Regions from separate parts of the Synechococcus sp. WH 8101 genome, predicted to be linked through region 3. Evidence: predicted binding sites of a transcription regulator. Region 3 holds the regulator's gene; each other region holds the start of a gene.
What was found. Region 3 encodes NtcA, which controls nitrogen genes in cyanobacteria. Its sites were predicted from a motif close to GTANCNNNNGNTAC; they were not measured.
Positions count from the first base shown of each region.

Region 1: the regulator NtcA is predicted to act here: its motif matches at 6,695-6,708, upstream of SynWH8101_RS05860 (DUF4278 domain-containing protein).
Region 2: the regulator NtcA is predicted to act here: its motif matches at 7,004-7,017, upstream of SynWH8101_RS13675 (molybdenum cofactor guanylyltransferase).

Region 1 is NZ_CP035914.1:1,140,418-1,150,578, forward strand. It holds gene SynWH8101_RS05810 (CGLD27 family protein) at 1-381, shown strand, start outside; gene SynWH8101_RS05815 (asparaginase) at 402-1,385, shown strand; tRNA gene SynWH8101_RS05820 (tRNA-Met) at 1,438-1,514, shown strand; gene SynWH8101_RS05825 (hypothetical protein) at 1,759-3,288, shown strand; gene SynWH8101_RS05835 (glycoside hydrolase family protein) at 3,566-4,855, opposite strand; gene SynWH8101_RS05840 (hypothetical protein) at 5,082-5,720, shown strand; gene SynWH8101_RS05845 (hypothetical protein) at 5,789-6,010, shown strand; gene SynWH8101_RS05850 (hypothetical protein) at 6,055-6,348, shown strand; gene SynWH8101_RS05855 (hypothetical protein) at 6,402-6,614, shown strand; gene SynWH8101_RS05860 (DUF4278 domain-containing protein) at 6,795-6,962, shown strand; gene SynWH8101_RS14070 (hypothetical protein) at 7,527-7,925, opposite strand; gene SynWH8101_RS05865 (hypothetical protein) at 7,922-9,202, opposite strand; gene SynWH8101_RS05870 (DUF3104 domain-containing protein) at 9,349-9,633, opposite strand; gene SynWH8101_RS05875 (hypothetical protein) at 9,742-10,020, opposite strand; gene SynWH8101_RS05880 (hypothetical protein) at 10,151-10,161, opposite strand, start outside.
Region 2 is NZ_CP035914.1:2,566,921-2,577,081, forward strand. It holds gene SynWH8101_RS13645 (alpha/beta hydrolase) at 1-1,186, opposite strand, end outside; gene SynWH8101_RS13650 (circularly permuted type 2 ATP-grasp protein) at 1,362-2,861, shown strand; gene SynWH8101_RS13655 (alpha-E domain-containing protein) at 2,855-3,838, shown strand; gene SynWH8101_RS13660 (transglutaminase family protein) at 3,823-4,743, shown strand; gene SynWH8101_RS13665 (redox protein) at 4,731-5,222, opposite strand; gene SynWH8101_RS13670 (GTP 3',8-cyclase MoaA) at 5,314-6,369, opposite strand; gene SynWH8101_RS13675 (molybdenum cofactor guanylyltransferase) at 6,356-6,973, opposite strand; gene SynWH8101_RS13680 (MFS transporter) at 7,134-8,690, shown strand; gene SynWH8101_RS13685 (molybdopterin oxidoreductase family protein) at 8,742-10,161, shown strand, end outside.
Region 3 is NZ_CP035914.1:371,137-381,297, reverse strand. It holds gene SynWH8101_RS01735 (hypothetical protein) at 1-1,379, shown strand, start outside; gene SynWH8101_RS01730 (IS5 family transposase) at 1,448-2,452, shown strand; gene dcd (dCTP deaminase) at 2,662-3,255, opposite strand; gene SynWH8101_RS01720 (cob(I)yrinic acid a,c-diamide adenosyltransferase) at 3,255-3,863, opposite strand; gene rph (ribonuclease PH) at 4,025-4,765, shown strand; gene ntcA (global nitrogen regulator NtcA) at 4,844-5,587, shown strand; gene SynWH8101_RS01705 (DUF3084 domain-containing protein) at 5,651-6,862, shown strand; gene SynWH8101_RS01700 (resolvase) at 6,862-7,293, shown strand; gene SynWH8101_RS01695 (DUF3146 family protein) at 7,271-7,528, opposite strand; gene pth (aminoacyl-tRNA hydrolase) at 7,525-8,148, opposite strand; gene SynWH8101_RS01685 (TatA/E family twin arginine-targeting protein translocase) at 8,148-8,423, opposite strand; gene psbH (photosystem II reaction center phosphoprotein PsbH) at 8,433-8,633, opposite strand; gene psbN (photosystem II reaction center protein PsbN) at 8,718-8,858, shown strand; gene SynWH8101_RS01670 (glycoside hydrolase family 38 C-terminal domain-containing protein) at 8,846-10,161, opposite strand, start outside.

The DNA of each region.
Region 1 (10,161 bases), 770 kb from region 3:
GACCGGGCCCTGCTGGTGAGTTGGTTGGTGTTTCTGCCGATCACCGTGCTCGTGGCCAGCGGCAGCTGGACCCTCCGCCATGACCCGCCACGTCTTTTGGCGGCAGGTGCAGTGGCGGCCCTGGTGTTGCCCATGCTGCTGCTTGTGCGCCAGTGGCTGGGTTGGAGCTACGTGCACAAGCGCCTGCTCTCAGAGATGGTGGAATACGAGGAATCCGGTTGGTACGACGGCCAGGTGTGGGAAAAACCCCTGGCCTGGCGTGAGCGGGATCTGCTCATGGCACGCCATGAAGTGCGGCCGATCCTGGGGCGGTTGGCCCGCTCGATGGCCTGGACCACGGGGTTGCTGCTGGTGGGAGCGAGTCTCTGCCAGGCTCTTTGAAGGCTGTTGACGTCGAGCACATGGCATTGCCTGCAGGCTTTGGGAGTGGTGGTGCGTCGGTGGCTGGCCCAAGCCCGCTGGAGGTGCGCCTCCGGCGGGGCGGTTGTGTGGAGTCGGTGCACCGCGTGCATGCGGTGGTGTGCGATCAGCGGGGCCGGATCCTGATGCGGGCTGGACGCCCCGATCACGAAACCTTCATCCGGTCTGCCCTCAAACCCTTCCAGGCCCTACCGCTGCTCAGCAGTGGTGCGGCCGAGCAGTTCGATTGCGGCGAGAAGGGGGTGGCGATCGCCTGTGCCTCCCACGCCGGCACGCCCACCCATGCCCGCGAGGCCTTTCGGCTGCTGTGGAATGCCGATCTGGAGGTGTCGCAGCTGCAGTGTCCTGTTCCGATAGGGGCGAGTAGCCCGCTGGAACACAACTGTTCCGGCAAGCACGCGGCCTTCCTGGCCACCTGCCGCAAGATGGCCTGGCCAACCGAGAGCTACCTGCAGGGAGATCATCCTGTGCAGCGGGAGGTGCATCGGCGTGTGGCCGAGTTACTCGGTTTGCCCGCTGCGGAATTGGTGGCCGCCCGCGATGACTGCGGCGCTCCGACGCTGCGCTTGCAGCTGGCTCAGATGGCGCTGCTTTATGCCCACCTCGGTGCTTCCACCCAGGCGGAACTGGAGCAGATCAGCCGAGCGATGCTCGCCCACCCGGAGCTGGTGGCGGGAGAGGGTCGCTTTGACACCGAACTGATGCAACGGGCCCACGGTCAGGTGTTGAGCAAAGGGGGAGCGGAAGGCATCCAGTGCCTGAGCCGAATTGGCGAAGGCCTCGGTGTGGCGATCAAGGTGGAAGACGGCTCCAGGCGTGCCAAGCAAGCGGTGGCCCTGCATCTGCTGCGCCAACTCGACTGGTTGACCCCTTCGGGGCTGCAGGAGCTCGAGGAGCAGGTGCTGATCCTCAATCCCGGTGTGAGCCTGGAGGTGGAGGGGGCGCTTCGTTTCCAGGAGGGCTGACCCCCCAGCCCATGGTGTCGGGTGACACCAAGTTGTAGGATGTGGAGGCCGACGCGGGGTAGAGCAGTCTGGTAGCTCGTCGGGCTCATAACCCGAAGGTCGGGAGTTCAAATCTCCCCCCCGCCACCACTTGAAAGCCCCCGGGAGGACCACCTTCCGGGGGCTTTTTGCTGTTGGGGACTGGGATCTTCCAGGTCTGACAGGACGAGGTCCCCACCCCAACACCTGACAGGGGTAACCCCTCGTTTACAGAAAACTCTGGTAATGCCACTACCAGAGTTTTCAGGCTGTTGCCAAGCTCAAGGGGGAGGAGAGGTGGCTCGATCGTGATCAGAGCCCTTCAAACGCTCACCCTCAGCAATTAGTAAGGCTTATGGCCTCAGCCTCCAGTGCTTATCGCCGGGTCCACTCCCAGAAGGACGCCTTCGCGATCAGGAATGACGCTCTACGCAAGATGGGATGTCGTTTCCGCATGATAAAGCGGAAGCGCATCAGGGTGATTCGGATCCTTGACTACAAGCCCGTATGGGATGGGCTCAGGAAGCACCCCGTCGAGTTTGCATCCCCGTTCCGCTGGCAGGACGAGGATTGGTTGACTGGGCCCAACGAGATCAAGGCCATCAAGGAGTGCGCTCAACTCTGCGAGGAGTCTCACGAAGCCGGTCGCTGGCTCGGGACTCGCATCGACTGGCGTCACCACAGCATCGATGTCGAGTCAGGGGCCACCGGTCTGCTCTCCTGGAGCAGCTTCGCGCACTACGTCATGGACTACATCGACCGTGAGCTGGTCCGAGAAGGAAGCAAAAAGAATTACGTGGGGTTCCTCAACAAGATGGCGTCATGGAGCGGTCCTGTGATGTCTGCCAGGATTGAGCAGTGGATTGAGGAGACTGATCCCACTCAGCATCTCGGGGCTTACAAGAACAAACGGGATTTGATCAACAAAATCATCCAATCCAAGGCGATGCCGTTGGATGACCTGTATCAACGCATGGTGGAGCAGGTGGCGAAGGTTGAAGGTGGTCATGGCAGGAAAAGAAAAGCAGTCGATCGCCAAAAGCCCAGGGCGATTCCGCGCGATGAAGACTTTGAGCGTTGGCTTGATGCTTTCCCGGCGCATTTGGCTCCTTTACGCACGGTGTTTGCTTTGATCGCCACCTATGGACTGCGTCCTCATGAGGTTTGGCATCTGGATTGGATTCGCGACACCGGTATCGCCCATATTCGATTCGGCAAGACTGGTGAACGCGTACTGACTCCAGTTCCGTTCCGCTGGGTCCAGCGTTACTCGCTTCCTGATCAGTTGCAGCAGGCTCAGCGTTGGATGCGCAGCCACTCAAAAGTGTTCACCAGACCCTGGCCAAAGCGATCCGCCGAACCTGTCTTCCATCCCGGTGATCGTCTCGTCCCCCTGATCGAGAGGCGCAATGGCCTGATGGATTGTTGGAACTCGGAGGAGCTGGGAGAGCAGATCGCGGTCTGGATGGAGATGGCTGGGGTTCCTGAGCTCTGGGGTGAAACCGTTGAGGGGCGAGGTGAGAGGGAAGACGGTCTATCGAGGGCTCGCTCCTACGACCCACGCCATGCCTTCGCGATCCGTTGCTACCTCAGCGAAGAAACCATGGCAGAACCAGATCAGACTTTTGCTGATTGGATGGGGCACAGCCTTCACGTTCACAAGGACACCTACCGGCGCTGGATTCCTCTTGAGCGGCAAGTCGAGGCGACTGAAGCACGATTACAACGTCGCACTGAACGCCTCGCTGACAAGACGTTCAAGGATTCATACCAAGAAAAAGGGGCCGCCACTGAGGTGGCGACCCCCTCGATGGATGAGGCGACCTATCGCGAGTTTCTTGAGTTTCAGAAGTTCAAAGCCTTTCAGGCCATGCAGAATCCCTAAATTGCTCCCATTTTCAGAAGGGTGCGGGTGTGATGCCAAACCCATTGGGGGCAGGCATCCGACAGGGGGTTCAGCTTGCGGAAGTGTTGCCCTTCCTTGAAATATCCAGCTTTACGCAAGTTTCGCAGAGTGTTGGGATGGCAACCCAGCTGCCCAGCCATGTCCTTGGTTTTTATCCAAGCCTTGTCCGCTATGTGTTGAGGCATGGATCCATCGTTCAGGTTGCTGACAACGTATGGAGGGCCGTTCGCCTCTCCCCCCAGCTCCTCGCCCTTGCTCAGTCGTCGGCCTGAATGAACCAGCCGCTGGCGGGTCCCTCGATCAGCCAACGGGCGTTGAGGCCCTCAAAGGAGTAGCGGATGGAACGTCCTGCGGTGGCGGATCGGGGGCCATAACCACCGCTGCGGACGTGCATCTCGCCGGCGGGGTCATGGACGATCCACTGCTCGGTGGTGGTGTCGATACCGACGATGAGGAGCCAGTGCCCACCACCTGTGGGTTGCTGCCAGCTGCCCTTGTGGAGCACACCGATGGGGATGGGGATACCGCGCTGGAGCTGGGCGATCAGGTGTTGGGGTGTGCCATCGGTGCGGAATCTGGCGCTGATGCCCCAATGGCGGAGGGCCTGGATCTGAGCGGCCGCTGAGGTGGTGTCGCCGTGGTGGTTGAGGAGATGGCGGAGGTAGAGGTCGTCGGGTTGCTGGTGTGGCCCGGATCTGGTGCTGGTCAGGCTCCCAGGTCTGAGGAATTCGAGCAGCATGGCGTTGGTGCTGGAGAAGCACATGCGATCGCCATGGGCGGTGTCGCTGTCGTGCTGAGGGAAGTAGGGAACGCTGAGCTGGATCGTGGTGGCTGAGCGCTGGTGCTGGGACTCAGCTCTTGCCTGCTCGGAAGTGGTTGGCGTCCGGTAGGTCTGCACCCAGGCGTGGCTGGCCTCAAGGACGGGATGGCCCTGAAGGGCGTGCTGGAGCCTGGCGATGGCCTGGCGCTGGTGGGGCAGAGCGGCGTAGTGGGAGAAGAAATCGGCGAGCTCGATCGCAGTAGTGGTTCCTGCGGGATCGCTGGCTGTTCCGGGAACGGCTGGTGTGTCTGGATCAGCAGTGATGGCATGCTCCACTTCCGCAGCGCGCCTGCGGTTCAGGCCGGCGAGAACGCCGCCTGCGCCTTTGTTCCAGCGGGGCAGCTCCTGCGCGATGACCAGGGCTGACGGTTCACCGGCCTGGATGCGCCGGCGCAGGCTGCTGCCTTCGACGGCATGGAGCCCGACATTGAAGGCCCAGCTGACCAGGGCACAGAACTGGTGCTGGGGGAGACCTGGGAGGAGCGCCTCGACGCCTTGTTCAAAACGCGCCAGGTCGCTGGAGAAGAGTCGCTCGCAGTCCGAGCTGGTGTAGGTCTGATTCGGGTGGACGTCAGGTCCGGTGTGACCCCAGCAGCAGGTCCAGGGAGCACCTCCGGAACCGGGATCGGGATAACTGCGGAGCTCGAGCCCCTCAAAGGACTGGATCAGCTGACGGGCGGCGGAGCAGATGCGGCGCTGACGCTGAGGCTGACGCGGGTTTGCCATGGGGAACCGGTGAGCAGGAGAAGGACCACCAGAGGATTCCGGGGCCGGAACCCTGTGACGGTCCTGTGCAGGTGTTGTGTTGCGTGTTCGGCTCGATCGCTTCTTCTCGGCGTCACCGCCCTCTTCTCCCTCTCCTCCCTCTCCTCCATCTCCTCCATCTCCGGCGTCATCCCTCCCGGTGCCCTCAGCTGCAGAGCAGACGGGGGCAGGAGAACTGCCGGGGGGAATGGAGCTCAGGCCGGGTGAGTGGCCAGCCTCGCTCTGGGCCCTGATCCGCGATTGGCTCCGGCCACCGGGGAGTGTTGGTGGAGCGCTGTGGAAGGCGTTTTCGATCGTCAGCCTGGCGCCTTTGCTGGCGAGCGCCTGGATGCTGTGGCGCTACCCCGAGCAGGTGATGGAGCGATTGCTGCAACGGCAGGAGACTTCGCTGGCGGCGATCTTCCGGCGCAGACCGGAGAGCCAGCGCCAGGTGATGGAGCTGCTGGGTTCGTATGTGCAGGAGTACCAGCCGACGCAGATCGCGCTGATTGCGCGCCATTCCGCCATCGGTGTGGAGGAGATCTGGGCGAATGAATCAACAGCGGGCTGGCCGACAGCGACGGGTGGCTTGATGCACGAGAACATGCAACCGGCGCTGGCGGCGATGCTGTTTGAGCTGTGCTGGCAGGGCCCGCTGCGCCACCCGTCGCCAAGGCCGCGTCTGCTCAGGGATGCGCCGAGCCCCTGGCTGGTGTGCGGCCTGAGCGATGCTGCGGATGTCCGGGGCTATGTGCTGGTGCACTGGCAAGGAGCGGAGCGGATTCCTGCGGGTGCGTTGCAGCGTCTGGATGCGGTGAGCAGCGGCATTGAGCGGATTCTGTTTTGAAAGTGATCTCAGGAGCAGCGAGGCAGGAGGGAAGCAAGCAGCAAGGCGTTGGCCAGCAAGGAGGCGGGATGGGAGCGAGGGACTGGATCGCGGCGGTGCTGCTGAGTGCGGCGCTGGTGACGCCTGTGTCGCGGGCCCTGGAGAGCAACGGGCCGATGGCGGCTGGTGCGTATGCGATGCAGGCGTCGTGCCGGTTGGCGGACGGGTTGGTGCGTGCCTGCATCAAGGAGCGACGCAGCGGCCGGATCCTGGGGAGTCGCCCGTTGGTCAGTGAGCTGGAGAAGGAGTGAGCTGGACCTGTCCCGGAACCCTGGGGGGCGATGGAGGCAATGGAATGGCTGGACAGTGGGTGAAACGGTTGATCACCGGTGTGGTGGTGGCGACAGCGTCCTGCGCTGTGCTGCTGTTTGCCGGTTGCAGCGTGGGTGCGCTGCAGGGGAAGCAGTGCGATGACGGCCAGGAACGCGCCTTTGCGGTGCTGGGGGGATTGCTGACCACGGTGATGGGCCTGGCGATCAAGCTGGAGGCCCTGGATGGCCCGAGTGCTGCCGATCGGGAGAAGCAGTTCCGATCTGGTGGTGCATCGGCATGGGGCAGATCTGAGGACGTGATCGATCCGGACCGCTGAGGCGGAGTCCTGAGCTCGGAACCCGGAACCCTGTGGCAGCCACATCAGCTGTTATGGATCAGGTTCTGCGCATCGTCTTCTGCAACGGACAGGTGGCGGAACGACGGGGCGATGACGATCAGGTGGCGGCCCTGTTTGCTGCCGATGCCGGAGGCTTGATCGATTACGTGATCGCCCTGGATCTGATCAGCGGCGCCTGCGCTTTTTTCACCGACGCCACCGACCACCGCTTTGACGCCGAGATCGTCCTGAAGCTTGAGTTCTGACGGGGATTTGTGCTGGGATTCAGTGGCTTTGGTAACGGCGCGAACGCCACGGTGGTTGACGCCGGGTCTAAGAAGGGGATGTAGCAACAGCTACCAAGCGTTCACTCCACCACTTGCGTGGAGCGCAGTTCGATCCAGGCCAAGGAACGGGGACCTGGACTTGCTCCGAGGAACTGAATCATGACCCTGACCTATCGCGGCCAGACTGTCCAGCAGCGCCACGCTGCCGTGACGATGACCAAGCCTGCCCTGACCTACCGGGGCCAGGCCGTGGCCGAACGCAAAGGTGCAGCAGCCACGGCAGTTCACCCTGCCCTGACCTATCGCGGCACGACCTATCGCAAGTGAGCGGTACTGAGGCGGCTTGCCGCCTGAGTCAACTGCTGAGCCCCGCCTGGAGCGGGGCTTTTTTGATGGCAAGCCCTGCGGCCTAGAGGGCGCTGTCCTTGTGGCCAGACGATGCTCAACCAGGCTCAGCAGCAGCTGGTCAACCTCAACGCGCTGAAGACATTGGAGGGGATGGTGACTGGGATGGATGAGGAGTGATCGAAATTCCTAAAACGGAGGGTGAGAACTGAGCAGCGGCGCCAGAAACGCTCAGGCCCGACCGAAGACCTGAAGCAGTTAGCCGGTCCATGGCCAGAGCTGGATGACAACCAGAAGCTCCACAGCCCCGAGAACGCTGTGAGACAACGTTGGTGCCGTCAGCTGTGCGAAGGCGGCTATGGATCGGTTACATAGAACGACCTGCTGGTGAAAGGTGAGGTGTTGGTCAAGCGAGCAAGAAAAAACCCGCCAAGTGGCGGGGTACGAATGAGTTATCGGGAGATCGATGATGATACCCCCTGCATTTCTCTGTAGGGTCTTGTATTGCTTTCGGTCAATAGGAATCAGGTTTCCTGGTATTTATATTTAGAAGAAGTCAATGGCTACGAGCGACAGGTTGCCATCGGTCTCAATCTCTTCAATAGTGACTCCAGAACCAAATCCAATTGCACTGCCATTGGCGCCGGCAAAGAGGTTGGCTGCTTGATTGTCATAGATAGATTCAGGCTCCATTAGTCCCATGTTTTTAGCTTGCAGGCTATCCTCGAGAGTTGTAGTGGAAGCCAGAGATTCATGAATAGAGCGGGGATTGATTTTGCCAAGGAGTTCGGTCAGGGCATTGCCTTTGAATTCACCTGTGTTGGCATGGTCCCGGTCCCAATCAACACGTGGATTCAGGCCAATCAAGTCGTCATGCTCTCCTTTGTAACCCTGTTCTTTCTTGCCATCTGGGCCGTAATCAATCCAGGGATTGAATCCAATCAATTCATCGTGCTCACCTGAGTAACCCTCAGCTGATTCTCCGTCAGGGCCATAGTCGATATCGACTTGAATACCCCGCAGGTCTTCATGTTGTCCAGCGGATGAGCCGCTCCCACCTGTTTGTTCAGGATTTTCCACACTCTGGGACGCATCCTCTGGATAATTGTCGTGACTGTCAGGCGTTCCATCGTTGTCAGTGTCTTTATCCTGGAATACAACAGCGCCTTCTGGGCTGCCGTTTTCATTGGTAACTCGCCAGTTGCCGGTTGGGTTTCCGTCTTTGTCGACTTCTCTTTGCCATCCACAGGTTTCGGTCTCTCCGGTATCTGAATCTTCGCACTCACTGGAGCCCTGAGTGCGCTCCCATCTTGGTCCTTCCGGCGAATTGCCATTGTTGTTGCTCGGCTGAGCGCTTGAGTGTGAACGATCTTGAGCGGACTCCCGTACTGTGATCTCTCCGGGTTGGCTTTGTCTGGATTGCTGACTTGTCGCTTCGTGCTGGTCTTGTTGAGGATCACTTCCCGGGTGGCCGCCACTCGCTGGCTGCGCGATTTGAGATTGGGCTGGTGATGACTGAGTGCCTCGGCTGCCTGTACCGTAGGCACTTGGTTGCCTGGAAGATCCATCCCCAGGGAGAAGCGAATCTCGTTCGAATGGAATCTGCGAATAATTCCATTTGTACTATTAATACTCTCAAAAGGCACAATCACCTCATCAAAGGATGAAGGCGGGAACAGGGTCTCGGGGTAATCTTCTGAGGTCCAGTTCGACACCTTATCCTTGACCCAGCTATAGAATCCTCCCGCTAGCGACGCGATTCCTACTCCAATGGCAGCTGACGCAAGAGCAGGAGCAGCTGCACCAAGGACTGCTGTTGCGACAGCTGCGCCAACGTAGTTCCCCCCAATGGTCAGTGCTACATCTTCCGCGAAGTCAAGGTAGCCATCGCCCCATCCTCCACGCTCGTGATCTTTGGAAACCTCGAGGCCCTCGTTGAGTACCAGGCCAGCTGCTGATTCGATTGCCAGCTTGGCCCCATCATAATATTTTCCATATTTTGTTTTTTTGAGCAGAACAAGAGCGTCATCAACAATCAAGGTTGCAATCGATGCTCCACTTCCCACGGCAGCACCCCACGCTGTGGGTGCCAGAAAAGTGCTTTGCTCGACCACAGTGCCTTTAGAATTTGTCTCATCGGCTGCGTCAAGTGTGACCGATGACTGGAAAGCCATGCCAGACTGTTCTTTCTTAGGATTCGCAGTGAGAGTTTTGAAGGCCATTTCCTAAGTTTTTGAGGTGTATGTCTTCGGGATCTCTCCCTCCGATGCACACACCATCTCCCGAATCACCGGTCCACTCGATGACCTGCGTCAAAGGTGCCTGTGACTTTGCTCACAGCGTGGTCCCTGAGTTCCCGCCGCTCCGCTCACTTCCCCTGTCCTGCTGGCAGCACATGCGTCACCAGATCACCGTTGACCCAGCGGATCACGCCGGAATCCACATCTGCGATCTGGAACATCGACCACGCCTTCGGGTCCCTGGCCCCGCCCTCGCAGTGGATCACCTGACCCATCCACCAGTCACGGTCCTGGGGCTCGCCGGGCATCGGGTCATGACGCACGATCACCGTCATGCCCTGCTGCAGGCCTAGGAAGACTGGTCGCGCCTCCGCTGGAAGTGGCTTCTGCGGAGGGGAGTGATCAACCGACACCGTGAGTAGAACACCTGTTCTTGAGGGTAGGCGGAGTTACGCGTTGCTGCCATGCCAATTCACCCAGCCACCTGCGAGTTGGCAGGCAGCTGGGTGAGGCCCTGCGCCTCAGAGCGCCGAGACGGTGACGCCGGGTGTGCCCTGCAGCTTGCGGGCGATGGCATGGGCGCGCTCAGCGGGAATCAGGCGCTTGGTTTTGACGGGTTTGCCGCGCTTACCGAGCCACTGCAGCTCATAGGGGCTGGTGCCGCCTTTGGGGACACCGGGCGCATAGCGATGGATGCAGAGGAAGCGGATCGGACAGGAGAGAGGTTGAACAGCACAGGCCATGGAGCGGAAGTGCGAGGGACCCCACCGCAAGACCACGGCCGCGAAACCCTCAGGCAAGGACTCCCCGCAGGGGTGCATGGCTCGATCCTTGCCGGGTGAGCAGGCCCGTGGCTGGATGGGGTCAGACCTCGCGCTGCTCTGTGGCAGGCAGTGCTCCAAGCCAACGCGGTTGGTTGGACCTGTGAATTCAGAAGTGGG
Region 2 (10,161 bases), 430 kb from region 3:
CGGCGATCGCCTTCAGCGACGTGGGGCTGAAGATCGGATTGGTCACCGGATTCACGGCCACCGCCGCCTTCACGCGCGGATCGCGGAAACTCTTGCGTTGCACCACCTGGCCGGGCGCCACGCATTGCCACACCACCGCGGCATTGAGCACCACCTTGTCGGGGTCATTCAGCTCAGCACATCCCTTGATGAGATGGGGCCAATCCAGTTCGGCACCGGCCAGAGCCGTCACGGTGTACCCACCCAACGACTGACCGAGCACGCCCACCTCGCGGGTGTTCACCCGATTGCCGTAGCGCTGCTGCATCTGATCAATCAGGTCACTGACGCTGAGCGGTTGGCTGTACCAGGCATTCGGGGGCGGAATCGTGCCCGTGCCCTGAATCACCGCCTTGATCGTGTTGGCGCTGGTGAAGGGGAAATCCAGCGACGCCACCGCATACCCATGGCTCGCCAGCTGCTTGCCCACATACAGAAGGGCATTCATGTCGGTGTTGAGGCCGGGAGCGATCACCACAAGCCGGGCCGGGCGGGCGCTGGTGGCACTACTGGGGAGATAGGCGATCGCGCTGATCGTGGTACCGAGGCGGCCCTGAAATTGAAACGGGGTCTGCGTGAAACGCTCCTCGCCCTTGGCGGCCAGCGTCGCCAGATCAGGACCCTGGGCCGGTGCTCCCTGAATGGAAGCGATGCGAGGAAACAGCTTGTTCTGCAGGTTGAACTGCTGGGTGAGCGAATCAGCGAGAGACAACACTGCGGCAACATTGACCGGCAGGATCTGGGTGGGATAGGCCTCCAACACATCGATGAGGCGCAACTCACCCGACTTGGCCGCACCGAGAATTAAGGCGGACGACAGAGCGGGCTCAGCGATCGCGGCGGGCTGAACCAGCACCTTGACCAGCTGCTGCAGGGAGCGTTGACCGAGGGGGGTGCTCAGGAAGTTCGATGCCATCACATCGGTGACTGGCAGGCTCTGATTGAGCAGCTTGCGCAGCGACTGCTGCTGTTGTGGGTTGAGGAGATCGAGATAGGTCTGCAGGTCTTCATTCACCTGACCCGTTTCCGTGAAGGTGACCAGCGATGGCACCGAAACATCACGGGAAAACTCACCGAACTGAAAGCGAATGCGCTCTGCCGCGTCTGCCGCCGGCGCAAGAGCGAGGGCGCCCGTGACGGCGGTCATCAGCTTCAGAAGCAGCGCACGCATAAAGAACTCGTTTCACTCGCAGCACCTTCTCCGATTCCCGCCCGCTTGACAACATCCGGACAGGGCCGATCCAGGATTTTGGATTCGGTAACGAATGCGACCTGCCCCGGCAGGACGGAAGCCTTGGATGGGCCCAGCCTGTTCACGGCTCATGTTCACGGATTACAGACCCAGCCGCGGCTACGACGAATATTTCTGCAGCGAGCAGGCCGAACCGCGCAGCGCCCTGCTGCCCCTGCTCTCCTCCCTGGGTCGGATCGGGCTCGATGAACTGAATCGCTCCCATGCCTCCGCCAGCAACCTGCTCCGGCGCCTCGGAGCCACCTTCCGCCTCAATGACTCCGGTCAACAGGGCGGCGAACGGATTCTTCCCTTCGACCCCCTGCCGCGCCTGATCAGCCGCTCGGAATGGAGCACCCTCGAGCGCGGTCTGCTGCAGCGCCTGGAGGCGATCGACTGTTTCCTGGCCGATGTGTATGGCGACCAGGCGATCCTCCGGGATGGGGTGATCCCCCGAGACGACGTGGAAAGTTCCCAGGGCTGGCGCCCCCAGATGCAGGGGATGACCATGCCGCTCAACCGTTGGTGCCACATCTCCGGTCTGGATCTGATCCGTGATGGACAGGGCAACTGGCGCGTCCTGGAAGACAACCTGCGCTGCCCGTCCGGTGTTGCCTACTTCCTGGAAAACAGGCGCGTGATGAAACGCCTGTTCCCCAGCCTGTTCGAGGGACGCACGGTGCAACCGATCGATGACTATCCCTCCCACCTGCTTCGCACCCTCAAGGAACTCGCCCCCTGGACCGACACACCCCGGGTGGTGCTGCTGACACCAGGCGTGTTCAACAGCGCCTACTTCGAGCACAGCTATCTGGCCCAGCAGATGGGAATCGGCCTGGTGGAAGGTCGGGATCTGGTGTGTGAGAACGGGCGCGTGTGGATGCGCAGCACCCGCGGCCTCGAACCGGTGGATGTCATTTATCGGCGCATTGATGATGACTTCCTCGATCCCCAGGTGTTCCGGCGTGATTCGATGCTGGGTGTTCCCGGCTTGATCGAGGTGATGCGTCAGGGGCGGGTGGCGATCGCCAATGCCCCTGGCACCGGCGTCGCCGACGACAAATTGATCTATGCCTACGTGCCGGAGATGATCCGGTATTACCTCAACGAGGAGCCGGTGATCGCCAATGTGCCCACCTACCTCTGCTCCCGACCCGACGATCTGAGGTATGTGCTGGAGCATCTGGAGGAGCTGGTGGTGAAGTCGGTGGCGGAAGCGGGCGGCTACGGCATGCTCATCGGCCCCCACGCCAGCCGGGAGGAGATCGAGGCCTTTGCCGTGCGCATTCAGGCCAACCCCCGCAACTACATCGCCCAACCCACCCTTGAACTCTCCACCGTGCCTTCCCTCAGTGAAGGTGTGCTCTACCCCTGCCATGTGGATCTGCGTCCCTATGTGTTACGCGGGCGGAGCAATTGGGTGAGTCCGGGAGGCCTCACGCGCGTGGCCCTGAAGCGGGGATCCTTGGTGGTGAATTCCTCCCAGGGCGGCGGCTGCAAGGACACCTGGGTGGTGAGCGACAGCCAGGTGGTGAGCGACAGCCAGGTGGTGAGCGACAGCCAGGTGGTGAGCGACAACACGCCATGTTGAGCCGCGTTGCCGATTCGCTCTACTGGATCAATCGCTACGTGGAGCGGGCCGAGAACATCTCCCGTTTTGTGGAGGTGAGTGAAGCGATGGCCCTCGACTGCCCGCCAGGCAGCGCTGAGCCCTGGCTGCCCCTGGTGGATGCCAGTGGTGATCGCGACCTATTCGATCGTCAGGCGGGCGGCCAGAACCCGAAGGATGTGATCCGCTTCCTCGTGTCGGATCACGAGAACCCCAACAGCATCGTGAGCTGCATCGCCATGGCGCGGGAAAACGCGCGCCAGATCCGCGATGTGATCACCACCGAGATGTGGGAGCAGATCAACGGTCTCTACTGGAGCCTGCAGGATGGCGAAGCGATCTGGCAGGAGCCGGAACAGGAACAGTTGCGCGACATCCGGCGAGGTTGCCAGCTCTTCTATGGCATCACCGATGCCACCCTCAGCCGCGACCTCTCCTGGCTGTTCAGCCGGCTGGGTCGCCTGATCGAACGGGCCGACAAAACCTCCCGGATCCTCGATGTGAAGTATTTCCTGCTGCTGCCCTCACCAGAGGAGGTGGGGGGCGTGCTGGATGAACTGCAATGGATTGCCCTGCTGCGATCCGCCGGTGCCTATCAGATGTTCCGCCAGAGCATGCAGGAGGCGATCGCCCCCAGCGCCGTAGCCTCCTTCCTGCTGCTCGATCCGATCTTTCCCCGCTCGGTGCGCTGCTGTCTGCAGGGCATCAGCGACACCCTGCAACAGATCCAGCGCCAGCCGGTGCCAGGCCCACCGGATGATCTGGAGTGTCTTCGGGGCCAGTTGCTGGCGCGCTGGAGTTATGTGCGCATCGACGCCCTGATTGGCAGCGGCCTGCATGAAGCGATCGACCAGCTCCAATCCGACCTGAACCGCTTGCATCAACTGATCCACGAGCGCTATTTCACCCTCGCCGATCTCCGTTCCATTCCCGCCGATCCCGCATGCGCGCTCAGCTGATCCATCGCCTCTCCTACCGGTATGCGGCGCCGGTGAACCTGGGCGAGCATCGCCTCTGTTTGCGGCCGCGCGGCCAGGGATTTCAGCGCCTGATCAGCCATCAGCTTGAAATCACCCCTGACCCGCTCCATCGCCACGAACTGGTGGCCTCCAGTGGCGATGAAATCTGTCGGGTGCGCTTTCTCGGCGCCACCGACCGACTCAGCTTCGTGGCGCGCAGCCTGGTGGAAACGCGCCAGGCACCACCGCTGGAAGACTGTTTCAGCGGCATGGAACCCTCCTTGCCCTATCCGCGCGGCCTGTTGAACCGAGACTTGCAGGGCGCCCTTGAGGGCTGGCTGCCGGATGGACAGCACGACCCCTCAGCGGTGGAACTGGCCCAGGACGCCCTGATGGGCAGCAATCAGCAGGCCCTGCCCTTCCTGCGCCAACTGGTGGAGATGATCCAGGATCGGGTCAAGTACACCCAACGCCACATCGGCCCGGCCTGGCCTGCCGGTCGCACCCTGCGGGAGCGGGTCGGCTCCTGTCGCGACCTGGCGATGCTGATGATCGAATGCTGCCGCTGCGTGGGACTGCCGGCTCGTTTCGTGAGCGGATACCACCTGGTGGATCCGGCGCCGGAGCAGTACGACCTGCATGCCTGGGCGGAGGTGTATCTGCCGGGGGCCGGCTGGCGGGGCTTTGATCCGAGCGGCTGCGGCGCCATCGATGATCGCTACATCGTGGTGGCCAGCTCCTCCAGGCCTGAGCTCACAGCCGCGGTAACCGGCAGCTTCAGCGGCCCGCCGAACACCGCCAGTGAACTGCACTGGAGCATCGAGGCGGAGATTGATGGCGACGGCCTGCTGCTCCGAGGCGACCAGGGAAAGGACTCTGTCTCCAAGCAGGTTCAGGCGGCCTGAACCAGCGGCGCCAGGCCATGCAACCTGGGGCGTGGCGCCGCCGTGGAGGTGACGGCATAGAGCCGCGGAATCCGCTCACTGTTGTAAACGCGGAATTCACGCACGAGAGAAGCACCTGGATCACGAAGGGCCTGGTTGAGCACCACCGAACCCTCCGGATCGGACACGGAGCGATGAAAGGTGCCCCTGGGAATGCGCAGGATGTCGCCGCCGCTCTCCAGCCGCACGATGTGAAACGGCTCTGTCCAGCTGAGATTGACCAGGTAAAACGTGCGTCCGCCGCTGGCGGCGAGCAGGTTGTCTTCCTGATGGGGATGCAGATAGAACTGCCAGGCGCCGGTGTCGGGGGCATTGGGGGGGCTGACCGCCGGACCGCTGTGGATCACCAGATCGCGGGCATTGGAGCCGTTGACCGTGACATCAAAAAAGCGCACAGAGGGCGTATCCCGAAAGCGTTCATAAGAGAGCAGTTCGAACACTGAGACGGCATCCTGTCCGTGGCAACCACCGTTGTACGAGTCAGCCCTGGCAGCGTCGGTGACCGATGCGACCGAATCCACCAACCGGCGTTCAGCCACCGAGATAGGCCATCTCCGCACGCTCAGGCACAAGTCCCGATTTCAGGCCGCGTTCCTCGCTGTAACGGTCGGTTCGTGCTCTCCAGTGCTGACGGAGCACTGCGCAGAGAGCCTCAGGGTCGTTGCATGGCTCGAGCCACGGCCGAAGGTTGAGACCCGTCGAGGCAAAGAGGCAGGTGAACAGCTGGCCATCAGCGGTGATCCGGGCCCGATTGCAATCAGAGCAAAACGGCTCGCTCACAGAGGCGATCATCGCCACCACGCCGGCTCCATCTCGGTAACGCCACCGCCGGGCCGTACCCCCCACTGGCCGACCCAGGGGCTCCAGGGGCCAAACCGTTTGCAGTTGACGGAGCATCTCCGCCGCCGGCATGACCTGATCGCCGCTCCAGCCGTTCCGATGCCCCACATCCATGAACTCGATCAGGCGTAGTTCCAGCCCCTGGTCACGGGCAAAGGCCGCCAAGGGCAGCAGCTGATCCTCATTGCGACCCCGTTGGATCACGCTGTTGAGCTTGAGTGCACCCAAACGAGGGTCAAAGCCAGCCTCACGAGCCACCACAATCGCCTCCCTCACCGCAGCAAGAGCACGGGCACCCGCCTCGCCCACCTCCGGCAATCCAGCCATGGCGGCCACCACGGCGGCATCGAGGCCATCGAGGCTGAGGGTGATCCGATCCAGACCAGCTCGCCGAAGACGCTCAGCCCTGGCTTGATCCAGGAGCAAGCCATTGCTGGTGAGAGCCACCTCCTCCAGTTGCGACAGTGGATCGCCTGGCTGTTGTCGCCGCAGGCGAATCGCCTCAAGCAAGGGCTCCAGCTGGTCACTGAGCAAGGGTTCACCACCGGTGAGGCGCAGGGAGCGAACACCAAGGCGACAGCAGGCCTCGATCAGCGCCAGGCGCTGCGACTGACTCAGCAACCCGCTCACCTCCCTGTGGTCGGGCTGGCAATAGGAACAGGCGAGATTGCAACGGGCCGTCAACGACAGACGCAACACCTGAAGAGGGCGCTGCCTGCGGTCCGTCACCAACTCAGAACTCACCATCAGTCAACGCTGCCAGATCAGCGGAATGGTTGGCATTGAGCAGCAGCTCTGGAGGCAGAAAAAAGGATCGGTGGGGAATCTGGTGCAACCAATCGTGCCAGCGATGGCAGCCGCGACCTAACTGCCGCTCGAGGGCAGCGTGGGAGCAAGCCATACCGGGATAAATCCCAAGCAGGGGCTGCTGCCGTTCGCCGTCATGCGCCACCAAGGCCGCGTGCTCCTGTTCCCGCCAGGCGGCCAACAGCGTGTCCAGCGCAGGGGAGGTGAGGCAAGGCAAATCGATCGGCAGCACCAACCAGGCCTCATCGCTCCGAGCCGAGAACACAGCGGCGAAAGCCTGCAGAGGCCCGGCAGGCGGCCAAGGCTCAGACAGCACACGCAACTGCGGGGACCGGGAAGCTAAATACTCCTGATGACTGGCATGACCAGAAAGCACCAGCACCGGCAACTCGAGGGCCATCGCCAAGGCCACGGTGTTGTCCAGCCAGGTGCCGCCTCTGGGATGGGGCAGCAGAGCTTTGTCAGAACCCATGCGACGACTGGCGCCACCGGCAAGCACACAGGCACGTAGCAGTCGCGGCACAGCACTGACCCGGAACTTCATCACTTAGCACCACAGCAGAGGGGAGATTCCGTAACAACAGCGACCAAAGAGGTGGCCAGGAAGTGGTGAAATAAAACTGCGGTCAGCATTCGCGCCGCAACGGAAATCCTGGACGCTGCTTTTTGAAGCCGGGGTTTGATCCCTCCTCATTCATCACCCCATGCTTGGCGATCTCTGGTCGTTCCAAGGGAGATATCGAACGCTCCATCTTACTTGGTTCGCCTTTTTTCTCACTTTTGTTGTCTGGTTCAATCTGGCTCCTCTGGCCACCACAGTGAAAGCAGATTTCGGCCTCAGTGTTCCCCAGATCCGAACCCTGGCGATCTGCAACGTGGCACTGACCGTGCCTGCTCGCATCCTGATCGGGATGTTGCTCGACAAATTCGGACCGCGGATCACCTACTCCACTCTGCTGGTGTTTTCGGCCGTTCCCTGCCTGATGTTTGCCGCTGCCCAAGACTTCAATCAGCTGGTCGTCGCTCGCCTGCTGCTTTCCATTGTGGGCGCTGGCTTCGTGATCGGGATCCGCATGGTGGCCGAATGGTTCCCTCCCAAGGAAATCGGTCTAGCGGAGGGGATCTATGGTGGTTGGGGCAACTTTGGCTCCGCCTTTTCCGCCCTCACACTCGTCCTTGTGGCCGGCTGGCTTTCCTTCTCCGGTGGCTTTGAGCTTCCCAATGGCGAAATCCTGAACTGGCGTGGCGCCATTGCACTCACGGGCATCATTTCGGCTGTTTACGGTTTCATCTATTACGCAAGCGTCAGCGACACACCTCCTGGCAAGACCTACCAGAAGCCTGTCAAATCAGCCGGCCTGGAAGTGACCTCGATGAAGGACTTTTGGGGTCTGCTTGGCATGAATGTGCCCTTCGCCGCCATCCTCTCAGTGCTCTGCTGGCGCCTCAAAAAAGTCGGTTTTCTGAATGACGACACCTATCCCCTGGCCTTGCTTGCGGTGCTGATCTGGTTCGCCTTTCAGACCTGGGGAATCATCCGCACCAACCGTGAGCTGATCCTAGGCACCCAAACTTATCCCAAAGAAGATCGCTACGAATTCAAGCAAGTCGCCATCCTCGAACTCACCTACATCGTCAACTTCGGTTCCGAGCTGGCCGTGGTGTCGATGCTGCCTGCATTCTTCGAAAGCACCTTCGATCTGCCCAAGGCCACTGCTGGCATCCTGGCCTCCTGTTTTGCCTTCGTGAACCTCGTCGCCCGTCCAGGCGGCGGTCTGATCTCCGATCGCCTTGGAAGCCGCAAAGGCACGATGGGTTTCCTCACCATCGGCCTGGGCATTGGCTATCTGGTGATGAGTCTGATCAAACCGGGCACCTTCAGCGGCAGTGCCGGCATTGCCATCGCTGTCTTGCTCACCATGGCCTGCTCCTTCTTTGTGCAAGCCGGTGAGGGTGCCACCTTCGCCATGGTGCCACTTGTGAAAAAGCGGGTCACCGGCCAGGTTGCCGGCATGGTTGGGGCTTACGGCAACGTTGGAGCTGTGGCCTATCTGACCATCTTCAGCCTTCTGCCCATCTGGATGGGTGGCGATGCCAAGGATCCCTCACCCGAAATCGTGGCAGCCTCCAACAGTGCCTTCTTCCAGGTGCTGGGGATCGCCGGCCTGATCGTGGGCTTCCTCTGCTTCTTCTTTCTGAAGGAACCGAAGGGATCTTTTGCTGAAGAGCATGCCGATGAGGTCGCGCTGGCAAGGATCTGAATCACCCTTTTCCAGCGCTGATGCTCCCTGCGCCAATCTCCCTCTCTCGCCATGGCCGAGCCGTTAACAAGCCAACACAGCCAGTGTCCCTACTGCGGTGTTGGCTGCGGTCTTGAGCTTCTACCTCCCGGGGAAGCCGGCAAGGCCGTCAAGCGTGATGCCGATGGAACACCGATGTGGAGCTCCCGCGGTGATCGAGACCATCCCTCCAGCCTCGGGCAGGTTTGCATCAAAGGGGCCACGGTCGGGGAGACCCTGGCCCGAGGTCGACTCAATCAACCTCTCTATCGCGCCAGTCTCGACCAGGATTTTCAGCCGATCGACTGGGATCAGGCCCTGGATCTGCTTGAAGGTCGAATTCGTAGCAGCCTCGCTGGCAAGGGGCCCCAGGCGATCGCCATGTATGGCTCAGGCCAGTTCCACACCGAGGACTACTACCTCGCGCAGAAACTGCTGAAGGGGGCCCTGGGCACCAACAACTTTGATGCCAACTCCCGTCTCTGCATGAGTTCAGCGGTAGCCGGCTACAGCCGCAGCCTCGGCTCAGATGGCCCCCCCTGCTGTTACGACGATCTCGACCACTGCTCGGTCGCCGTCCTGATCGGCACCAACACGGCTGAGTGCCATCCAGTGCTGTTTCAGCGTCTGCTCAAGCGCAAGAAACGGGACCCCAAGGGCCTCACGATCGTGGTGGTCGATCCCCGGGCGACTGATACAAGCAGGATCGCCGATTACCATCTGGCGATTGCCCCCGGCACCGATCTTGCCCTGCTGCATGGTCTTGCCCGACTGATCGTTCAGGACAACGGCTTCGACAGCGACTTCATTGATGAAGCCACCGAAGGCTTCGCCGCCTACGCGAAGACCATCAGGGCCTGGACTCCCGCCAAGGTGGCCGCACTCTGCGGCATCAGCGAGAAGGAACTGCGACAGGTCGCCAGGCTCTGGAGTCGCAGTCAGGGGGTGCTCAGCCTTTGGTCGATGGGTGTCAACCAACGGCGGGAGGGCACCGCCGTTGTGAGCGGCATCATCAACCTGCACCTGCTCACCGGGCAGATCGGCAAGCCAGGGGCCGGACCCTTCTCGCTCACTGGCCAACCGAACGCGATGGGGGGGCGAGAGGCCGGCGGCCTGGCCCATCTGCTTCCGGGATATCGCCTGGTGAGCAATTCCGAACACAGAACCGAACTGGAGCGGGCCTGGGGTCTTCCGGAGGGCTCGATCCACCCGACCCCGGGCCTGACCGCCTGGCAGCAGGTGGAGGCGATGGAACGGGGCGAGCTGGATCTCTGGTGGGTAGCTGCCACCAATCCCCTGGTGAGCATGCCCAACCTGAAGCGGGTGAAGGCAGCCATGCAGCGCTGCCCCCTCGTGGTGGTGAGTGAGGCCTACGCCGACACGGAGACCTCCCACTACGCCCACTTACTCCTGCCCGCAGCGCAGTGGAGTGAGAAGGCTGGAGCGATGACCA
Region 3 (10,161 bases):
TTTTTGATGATAAGAAAAAATTTCCAATTTTAAAGAAGATTCCATATATCGAGGCGGGATTGTCGGTCATCGAGCTCGGGGTGAGCGTGGCGAAAGCATTTCAAAAAAATAAACCCGCCCAAACAAATAATTTTTACCGAGAGGAGTTGAAGCAAAAAGTGGTTCCTCCTGGAAAATGGAATCAAGCTATAAAAATTGAAGATTGGGACCCGCTCGATCGTTTCGTCATTCAAACTATTCCCATCGACGATCTTGATGTCAAACAAGCAGACGCTTGGCAAAACGTGAATTTCGAATTAACTGAGCTCAACAGCACCTCAATGGGCGCTGATGGCATTGAGTTAAAAATGAAGACATCTGTAAAAGATCCGCAAACCCTCGCCTACTTACCAGGACTTCCAAGGCCCTTTAACTCTGCCAAGTATGGCTTCAGTACCTATAACTTTTTCACTGGAAAACAGGACAGGATTGACTTTTTACACGATCTCACCTTTTTCGGCGTTTTAGCCAACACTGAAAAAGCAAATGAAATCAAAAAAGCCTACACGGAGACAGTCAGCGAGGACAGATACAATCCCAAACATTTGAAGATCGAGAAAGACTCCAATGTGTTTCTCTGGAACAGCAAAGGCCTTGAAAAAGACCTCTTAAATCAATATCGGTCTCTAGCGAGCTCGATTCAGATCAGTGTAGATACGCGCAAATTTGGCTGGTTCACCGACCTCAAGTTAGATATTAGCGGCTCAAATGTTGACCTTTCGAAATCCACGTTCAACTATTGGGATCGTAAAGCCAAAGATTGGTCCAGTATCAGTTTTGAAGAGTTCGCCCAAGCACCTTCAGAAATCCAGAACGATCTCGCAGACAAAATGCGCTACACCTACTGGACAGCACAAGATACGGAAGGGGACAAAATGATGAACCTATCGGCAGCCGATGCCGCCAATTCAAACGATGTCGAGTTTTATAAAACCCGTGACGATGGTTCTGTGCTGGATTCCATCACTGGCAAATGGCTAGCCCCCTCAGATGCCGGATACGAGCAAGCCGCTCTGAGTGAAGACAACTATGCTGGCGCTTTTGCCTTGCAAGAAACAGCGGATGGAACCACACAGCTCATCGTGGACGAGGGCTACAAACTGGCGCCCTTCATTGAAACCACGTTTGCCGACGGGAGAGTGGATCACATTTTTGCTTTCGACGCAGTTCATGCCAATGATTCTCGGCACACAAGAGATTCAATGGTGCAAATCGACGACAATGGCGTGATTCGCTTCGAAGACATGATTGGCGGTGACTATGACTACAACGACGTCGTGCTTGATCCAACTCTCCATCCCGAATTGGCAGCGCTTCTCGCCCCTTCACTCTTGACCTAAGGAGACTCTGGAAAACCAGGGCCATTCGCGGGACAATGTCCCTGTGATCGCAGGCCAGGACTGGGTTGATGGGCGGCAAACAGCTCGGCTTCTTGGATTACGAGCTCACCACGGCCAAGAAGCAGACCAAACGGGAGAAGTTTCTCTCTGAGATGGAGGTGGTGGTGCCATGGCAGGCGCTGATCGACTTGATCGAGCCCCACTACCCAAAGACGAGCAAGAAAGGCGGTAGGCCTCCCTATCCGTTGGCCACCATGCTGCGGATCCACCTGTTGCAGCAGTGGTATTCACTCAGCGATCCGGCCATGGAAGAGGCCCTGATCGAGGTGCCCACCATGCGCCGCTTTGCCGGCATCGAGTTGATCAGCGACCGGATCCCTGATGAGACGACGATCCTGACCTTCCGCCACCTGCTGGAGAAGCACGATCTGGGCCAGCAGATCTTTGAGACGGTCAAAGCCCATCTCAGCACAAGGGGCATGACGATGCGCCAAGGCACGATCGTCGATGCCACCTTGATTGCGGCACCCAGTTCCACCAAGAACAAAGAAGGGAAGCGCGATCCCGAGATGCACCAGACCAAGAAGGGAAACCAGTGGTATCACCGCTGCGCGGAAGGCTGCGCCTACGGGATGAAAGTCCATATCGGCGTCGACAAGGACTCCGGCCTGATCCATTCAGTCGTCGCCACAGCCGCCAACGTGCACGACCTCACCCCAGCGGCTGAGCTGTTGCATGGCGATGAGGAGGTCGTCTACGGCGACGCCGGCTACCAGGGCATCACTAAACGACCTGAAATGGCGGGCCATTCAGCAGTGTTTCGGGTGGCGATACGACCAGGCAAACGCCGAGCGCTACCTGACACTCCAGAAGGAAGGCTTGAGGATCTGATCGAGGCTGCAAAGGCACACGTCCGCGCCAAGGTTGAGCACCCATTCAGGGTGATCAAACAACAGTTCGGCTTTCAAAAGACCCGACTGCGTGGCCTGGCCAAGAATCGATGCAAGATTAATGTGATGGCCGCACTGACCAATCTGTTTCTCGCTCGTGGCCATCTACTGGCTGCAGCATGAACACAGAACTGGTGTGGCTGTTGGGATGAACAGGGTGCCAAAAGAGAAGGCAAAGAGCCCGTAATCAGCTATCCAGGGGCTGATTCAAGTCTCAATGCAACACAAAGGCCACGTCAGACAACTTTTGGCGGCCCCGCGCCGCTCAAACCGGCGTTGCCCAGAGCTTCCCTAAGACAGCCCCGCTGGATCAGCTGAAAGGCCAAGGACAATTAAACCTTGGCCAGGGTGACCCGCTCGGGTTGATGCTGGTATTTGCCTTGGCGGTCGCTGTAGGTGGTGTCGCAGGGATCACCCTCAAAGAAGAGCAGTTGGCAGATGCCTTCGTTGGCATAGATGCGGCAATCGGCACCGGAGCTGTTGCTGAACTCCAGGGTGAGGTGCCCTTCCCAACTCGCTTCCGCTGGCGTGGTGTTCACGATGATGCCCAGGCGGGCATAGGTGCTCTTGCCCAGGCAGATCACCGTGATGTTGGCTGGCACCTTCATCTTTTCCAGCGCCACGCCTAAGCCATAAGAATGGGCGGGAAGAATGAAATAGTCGCCATCCTCATCGTGGTGAAGTTCGGTGGGCTCCAGGTTGGCGGGATTGAACCGTTTCGGGTTCATCACCGTGCCCGGCACGTGCTTGAAAATCAGGAATTCCTGCGGCGATAGACGCAGGTCGTAGCCATACGACGAGCATCCGAAGCTGAGCACCGGGCGCTGCTTCTGATCCGGCTCCAGATGACGAACCAGCCCCGCCTGGAAGGGTTCCAGCATGCCGGCCTGCGCCTGTTCGGTGATCCAGCGATCGTTCTTGAGCATCAGAAGCCTCGGCGCAGTTCCGTGACCTGATCAGCCAACCCCATCAGAAACTCGGGGATTGCCGGCCCGGTGACAATCACATCCACCGAACCCGGACGGCGCTGCAGCGCAGCCTGAACCTCCTCCTCCTTCAGGTAGCCCAGTGCAATCGCCAGACCCAGCTCATCGAGCACGAGCTGATCCAACTCGCCTGCCAGCAGGCTGTCACGACACACCTGCCAGAGCGCTTCCACCGCCTCCTTCACCGCAGGCGGCTGGCTCTCAGCCGGCTCACCCAGGCAACCAGCCACGGCTGGACGCAACCAATCCAGCCGTCCGCAGAGACTGAGGCGACGCTCCGGCCCCTGGTCGACGCCTCCCTTGAGGAACTGCACCACCATCACCCGGCTGCCAAGACCGGCGGTGCGCAGCGCCTGGCTGAACACTGTGGAAAAGCTGCCGCGATAGGGGGCCGTATGCACCTGGAGCTGGCCCTCCGGTGCCACCAGATGCAGGGGTGGCCGCGGCGGCACAGGGGGCAACGGCCGCAGGCCAGCACGCTCCAAAGCACGGCGCTCGGCGCTGCGCGGGTCCAGGGGGCGATGGCTGGAACTGAGGCTGGCGGTCATGGCGTTCACACGGCCGCACCCGGCCTGCAGGGTTCGAATCTAGCGCCGGAAGCGGGGCACACAAGCCGACTGACACCATCCATGGTGTGCGCCCCTGGTCATGGTGTGCGCCTGTGGCAACGGTCGAGCTGTCAGGCTCAGCTGCATGCCGCCGAGCCTCGATGTCTAACCAGGTCTCCATACGGAGCGATGGCCGCTCGCCCAACGACCTGAGGCCTGTCGCGATCGAGTGGGATCCGATGGGCTTTGCTCTCAGCTCCGTGCTGATGCGCAGCGGGCGCACGGCTGTGCTCTGCAGCATTTCCCATGAAGCCGGCGTCCCCCGCTGGCGCATGGGCAGCGGCAAAGGCTGGCTCAGTGCCGAGTACCGCCTGTTGCCCGGGTCAACGCCCGAGCGGCAGAAGCGGGAATTGCTGAAACTCTCCGGCCGCACCCAGGAGATCCAACGGCTGATCGGTCGCAGCCTCAGATCCTGCCTCGACATGGAGACACTGGGAGAGAACACCCTACTGGTGGACTGCGATGTGATCCAGGCCGATGCCGGCACCCGCACAGCCGCGATCACCGGCGCCTGGGTGGCGCTGCAACGGGCTTGCGAGCGCCTGGTGGAACGAGGCGACATCAAGTGCAACCCTGTGCGCGATCAGGTGGCCGCCGTCTCGGTGGGGCTGATCAGTGGAGAGGCGCTGCTGGATCTCAACTACAGCGAAGACAGCCAGGCCGATGTGGATCTGAATGTGGTGATGGATGGCAGCGGTCGCCTGCTGGAACTGCAGGGCACCGCTGAAGGTGCCCCCTTCAGCCGCAGCGAACTGACGCGCCTGCTCGACCTGGCCGAACCAGGCCTCACGGACTTGATGGCGGCGCAGCAGCGGGCCCTGGCACCGGAGTCGCGCCCCTGAGCAACGCCGGATTTCGTGTGGGTTGCTACAAGGTGGAGCCAGGGCCATCCGTAGCGTCCAGCCATCCGCATTGCCGCCATGGTCGGAGCCACCCGCGGCTTCAGCCGTTACTCACCCCAGCCCGCTCCAGCCTCCAGCGGCGGCGGCACCACCCTGGCGAACACGGCCACGGCCCATACCCCCACCCTCTTGGAGGTGATCCGCGATCTGGAGGGTGCCAGCACTGAGCTGGTGGAACGGGGCAAAACCATCTTCTTCCCCGGTGATCCTGCCGAGCGGGTGTATCTGATCCGGCGTGGCGCCGTCAGGCTGTCCCGGGTCTATGAATCGGGGGAGGAGATCACCGTGGCGCTGCTGCGGGAAAACAGCCTCTTCGGAGTGCTGTCGCTGCTCACCGGCCATCGCTCCGATCGCTTCTATCACGCTGTCGCCTTCACCCGCGTCGAGATGGTCACAGCCCCCGCCGCTTCCGTGCGCCAGGCAATCGAAGCCGATACCGGCGTGGGGCTGTTGCTGTTGCAAGGGCTCTCAAGCCGCATCCTGCAGACCGAAACGATGATCGAAACGCTCACCCACCGCGACATGTCGTCGCGACTGGTGAGTTTTCTGCTCGTGCTCTGCCGCGATTTCGGCATCCCCGGCACCCAGGGCATCACCATCGACTTGCGGCTCTCCCATCAATCGATCGCCGAAGCAATCGGATCCACCCGCGTCACCATCACCCGACTGCTCGGGGATCTGCGCAATGCGGGGCTGGTGGAAATCGATCGCAAGAAGATCACCGTGCTCGACCCAATCGCCCTCGCCAAACGTTTCAGCTGAGCCTTCCGCGGGGGACAATGGCTTCCGGACGGCCCGTCGTCGCCCTTCACCGCCCTTGGATTCGTGACCGGCTGGCTGTTGATCCTGATGCTGCTCGTGCTCGGTGGCGTGCTCGCCACCCTGGGCGATCGGCTCGGCTCCAAGGTGGGCAAAGCCCGGCTGAGCCTGATGGGGTTGCGGCCGCGCCGCACCGCCGTGCTGATCACCGTGCTCACGGGCAGCCTGATTTCAGCATTGTCGCTCGGTCTGCTGCTGCTGGTGAGTCGGCAGCTGCGGGTGGGGCTGTTTGAACTGAATGCCCTGCAGACCAAGCTCAACGACAGCCGCAATGCCCTGAAGGCGAGTCGGCAGGCCCAGAAGAAAGCGAGCCGTGAACTGCTTCAGGCCCAGGCCGAACGCTCCCGTGCGAGCAAGGATCTGGCCGATGCCAAAGCCAAGGCCGAAACCCTCCGCCAGGCGCTGGTGCCTCTGCAGCAACAACGCCAGCAACTGGAGGCGGAACGGGCTCGACTCAGCCGCGACGTGAAAGCGCGCGATGCCGAGATCCGACGCACGGAAGCCGAGCTGGCCCAGGTGCGCGATCGCATCCGCAGCGGCGAGGCGGAACTGCGCCAACTGGAGAAGAACGTGTTGGCCCTGCGGCGGGGCAGCGTGGTGCTCAGCAGCGGCGAACCTCTGGCCACGGCCACCCTGCGGCTCGACAATCCCGGGCAAGCCAAGCAGGTGATCGACCAGATGCTGCGTGAGGCCAACCTGCAGGCCTACCAGCGCGTGTTGCCGGGTGAGAAGGCCGATCGGCAGATTCTGCTGGTGCCGCGCAACGACATCGAACGGCTCGAACAGGTGATTCGCCAACCGGGCACCTGGGTGGTGAATATCCGCTCCGCTGCCAATGTGCTGCTCGGCGAAAAAGTGGTCTATGCCATTCCTGAAGTGCGTCCGAACACCCAGGTGGTGAACACGGGCGATGTGCTGGCGCGCACCACGCTCGAACGCAACGAGACCAACAACGAAGCAGTGCGCAACCGCTTGAACTTGCTCCTGGCCTCCGCCCTTGCTGAAGCCCAACGGCGGGGGTCCCTCAGCCAGGGACTCCAGTTCGACGCCAACCGCCTCAACAGCCTCGGGCAGCAGCTGCTGGAGCGAGCTCCCTCCCGTATCGAGCTGGAGGTGGTGACCCTGCGCAGCAGTGACACCGCCGATCCCGTGGCTGTGGAGCTGCGGGCCGTGGGCGACATTCCCTCCAACACGCCAGCTGGCGCCCCCACGCCCTGATGACACGTCTGCTCGCGATCGACCCGGGACGCAGCAAATGTGGCCTGGTGCTCTGCGAACTCAGTCGCCAGCGTGTGATCGATGGCCTGGTGCTGCCGGTGGACGATGTTTTCCAACAGATCCAGCGCTGGAACGACGAAGAACCGATCAGCACCGTGCTGCTGGGCAACGGCACCGGCAGTGCCGACTGGGAACAACGCCTGCGCCCCTTGCTGCCCGTGGAGCTGGTGGAGGAACGGGGCACCACCCTGCGAGCACGCGCGCGCTACTGGACGCTGCGACCGCCGCGGGGCTGGCGCCGACTGCTTCCCGAAGGCCTGCGCCTGCCGCCGATCGATCTCGATGCCTTCGCGGCACTGGTGATGCTCGAAGATCACCTCGGCGTCAGGCTCGACTGGCCCAATCCGCTCAGAAACGGGCACGCACCGTGAAGGTGTAGTCGCCTCCCGGTTCCAGGTGGTAATCGGCCTTCACGAGAAAGCGGAGCAGGGCATCCTCAATCAAGGCCCGCCCCAGCGAAGGCTCCACATGCAGTTCACCGCGATCAAACAACCAGCAGAATTCCCAGGCGAAGCCCCCGGCCTGCACCTCGCCCTCCAGGCGCTGCTGCTGAAAGCTCTGACGCAGGACCCGGAGATGGGCCGTGGTGACCGGTAACGCACTCATGCGCCGCTCTCCCCATCTGCCAGCTGCAAACCATTGAGATGGTTGCCGGCGCGCTCCAATCCCTGGCGCTGGATCTGATCCACACCCTGCACCACCGCGTCGATCACCTGATCCAGGAGGGGCTGCTCCGCTTGGCTGAAGCGACCAAGCACATGGGACACGGTGCGGGCACGACGCTCCGCCGCCGTGCGCCCCGGGGCACCGATGCCAATTCGGAGCCGGGCAAAGGCCTCGGTGCCCAGATGCTGAATGGTGCTGCGCAAGCCGTTGTGGCCACCGGCGCCGCCCTTGGCGCGAAGACGCAGACGTCCCAGGGGCAGGTCCATATCATCCACCACCACCAGCAACTGATCGACATCGAACTGGAACCAATCCAGGGCGGCACGAATCGAGCGACCGCTCTCATTCATGAAGGTCTGCGGCATGAGCAGCCGCAACCGGCCTGGCCCAAAGCCGATCTCCGCCACCTGCCCTTGCAGCTTGGCCATTGATCGAAAGGCGCTGGAGTTGCGGCGGGCCAGCGCTTCCAACGCCATGAATCCCACGTTGTGGCGGGTGCCGTGGTAGCGATCACCTGGATTGCCGAGCCCAACGAGGAGCCGCAGCTGTCCTGCCTGCATCAGGAGGCGGGATCGCCTGGCTTCACGCTCTCACCAGCGACTGCATCGTGAGGCAAAGCTTCTGCGGCAGGCGGTAGAGGAGCTTGATCGATCGGCTCGGGTTCCGCCATCGCCTTGTTGATCTCACGCTCAAATTCCTTGGAGGCAGACTGGAACCCCTTCAGGGTTTTACCAAGAGTCCGCCCCAGCTCCGGCAGGCGCTTGGGCCCAAACACCAGCAGGGCCACCGCACCAATCACGGCCATTTCAGGAAGGCCGATGCCGAAGACATTCATCGCCCTACCTCAACCGAAACCGTTCCAGTTGACGTTGATGCCCTCAAGGATCAGCGACTTGTTGTAAAGCTGCAGGATCACCAGCAGGAACACCAGGAACAGGGCCATGAACACGCCCATCACAGGGGTGGTTCCCCAGCCGGGCACCACCTTGCCGTACTCGGAGTTGAGGGGACGGAGGAGATCTCCCAGTCGAGTGCGTTGCGCCATGACGGGCTTGGGTCTCGGGTGAGGTTCGGTCTGGATACTGTAGGGGCCATGGCCCGGAACGGGTCGAACCTGTCGAGAGATGTGATGGAAACCTCCTCCCCAGCGCTCACGGTGGCGATCGCGGTGCTCGCCGTTCTGCTCGGGCTGACCGGTTTCGGCATCTACACCGCCTTCGGCCCGCCCTCCAAACGACTGGATGACCCGTTCGACGATCACGACGACTGAGGCGCAGGCGACAGTTCCAGGTCGGCCAGTTCACCGGGCCGAAGCACCAGCTCCCGGGTGAGGCCCTCCACTCCCAGTCGACGCATCTGCCAGGCCGCCTCGTCCACCAGGTTCCAGCGCACACGCTTCGCGCCCGGATTCAACACCTGCAGCAGCACAACGCCAGAGGCCTGAGCGCGACTGACCCGGATCGGCACCAGTGCATCAGGAAGGGCTGGCAGCAGTGAGCGCACGGCCGGCATCGACCCCACCGGCCCCCACCAGCCGGACTCCCTGAAGGCGACAGCGGCCTGGGGCACGGCGTCCTCCGCCCAGCCGGATGGCAACGGCATCAGCGCCACCCGCAGACGATGGCGCCCCCGATCAGCGGAGGGATCAGGCCAGGTGGGTCCGCGCAAGAGCGACACGCCGAGCCGATGCGGTTGCACATCCACACCCTGCGGACCATCGAGCAGCACCGCAAGACCGCCTGCGGGTGCCGCCGCCTGACTCGCGAACCAGGAGATCAGCGGCACCTCCCAGCGCGCCTGTTCTCTGGCGGTGAGGGCCTGGGCCGGACGCTCGAGCACACCACCGCTGGTGTCGGCAGCCCAGCGCACAGCTGTCGCCTTCAACGGCACCTCCAGCCGCAGCAGTTCATGGGTCTGACGCCAGTCAATGCTGCAAATAAGCTCCAGCCAGGGATGGTCGGCACGCAGCTGCAGATCCACCCGAATCAGACTGGCGCCAGCCCGGCACCGCCAGACCAGCCGCGCCAGCAGCGGGCCGGTTTCGACCAGTTCAGGCGGCGCCTCCAGCTCACCGATGGGGAGGGGCTTGTCGCGATAGTCCGCAGCCAGATCCCAGGCATCCCAGAACTCGCCATGGTCAATAAAACGTTGCAGTACCAGGGGGGCCGCCAACTGGGCGACGCCCTCCCGATCCCACACCTGCTGCAGACCTGACGCATCGATGGATGCCGATACCCAGCCATTGCTGAGATGCCATCCCCCACCGGGCTGCCGCTCCGCCCGCACGGGGCAACGCACCGGCGCGGCTATGCCCTGGGAGCCACGTGTGAGGGGCACGGCCACCACACCCTGCTGGGGAGGCAACTGCACCCAGGTGCCCCCGCCGGGGGCCTCCTGAACGGGCAAGGCCTGTCCAACGCTGGACCAGCGACCGCGGGGGAGGCGCACGAGCGGACTCCATCGGGCCAGGGGGTGGAGTCCCACCCAGGCCCAACTGTGATCCGCTTCAGGGCTGCCCAGCAGCTGCTGCAGCTGCCCAGTCCGAAGTCGCGCCGCCTGGCGACGGGAGCGGC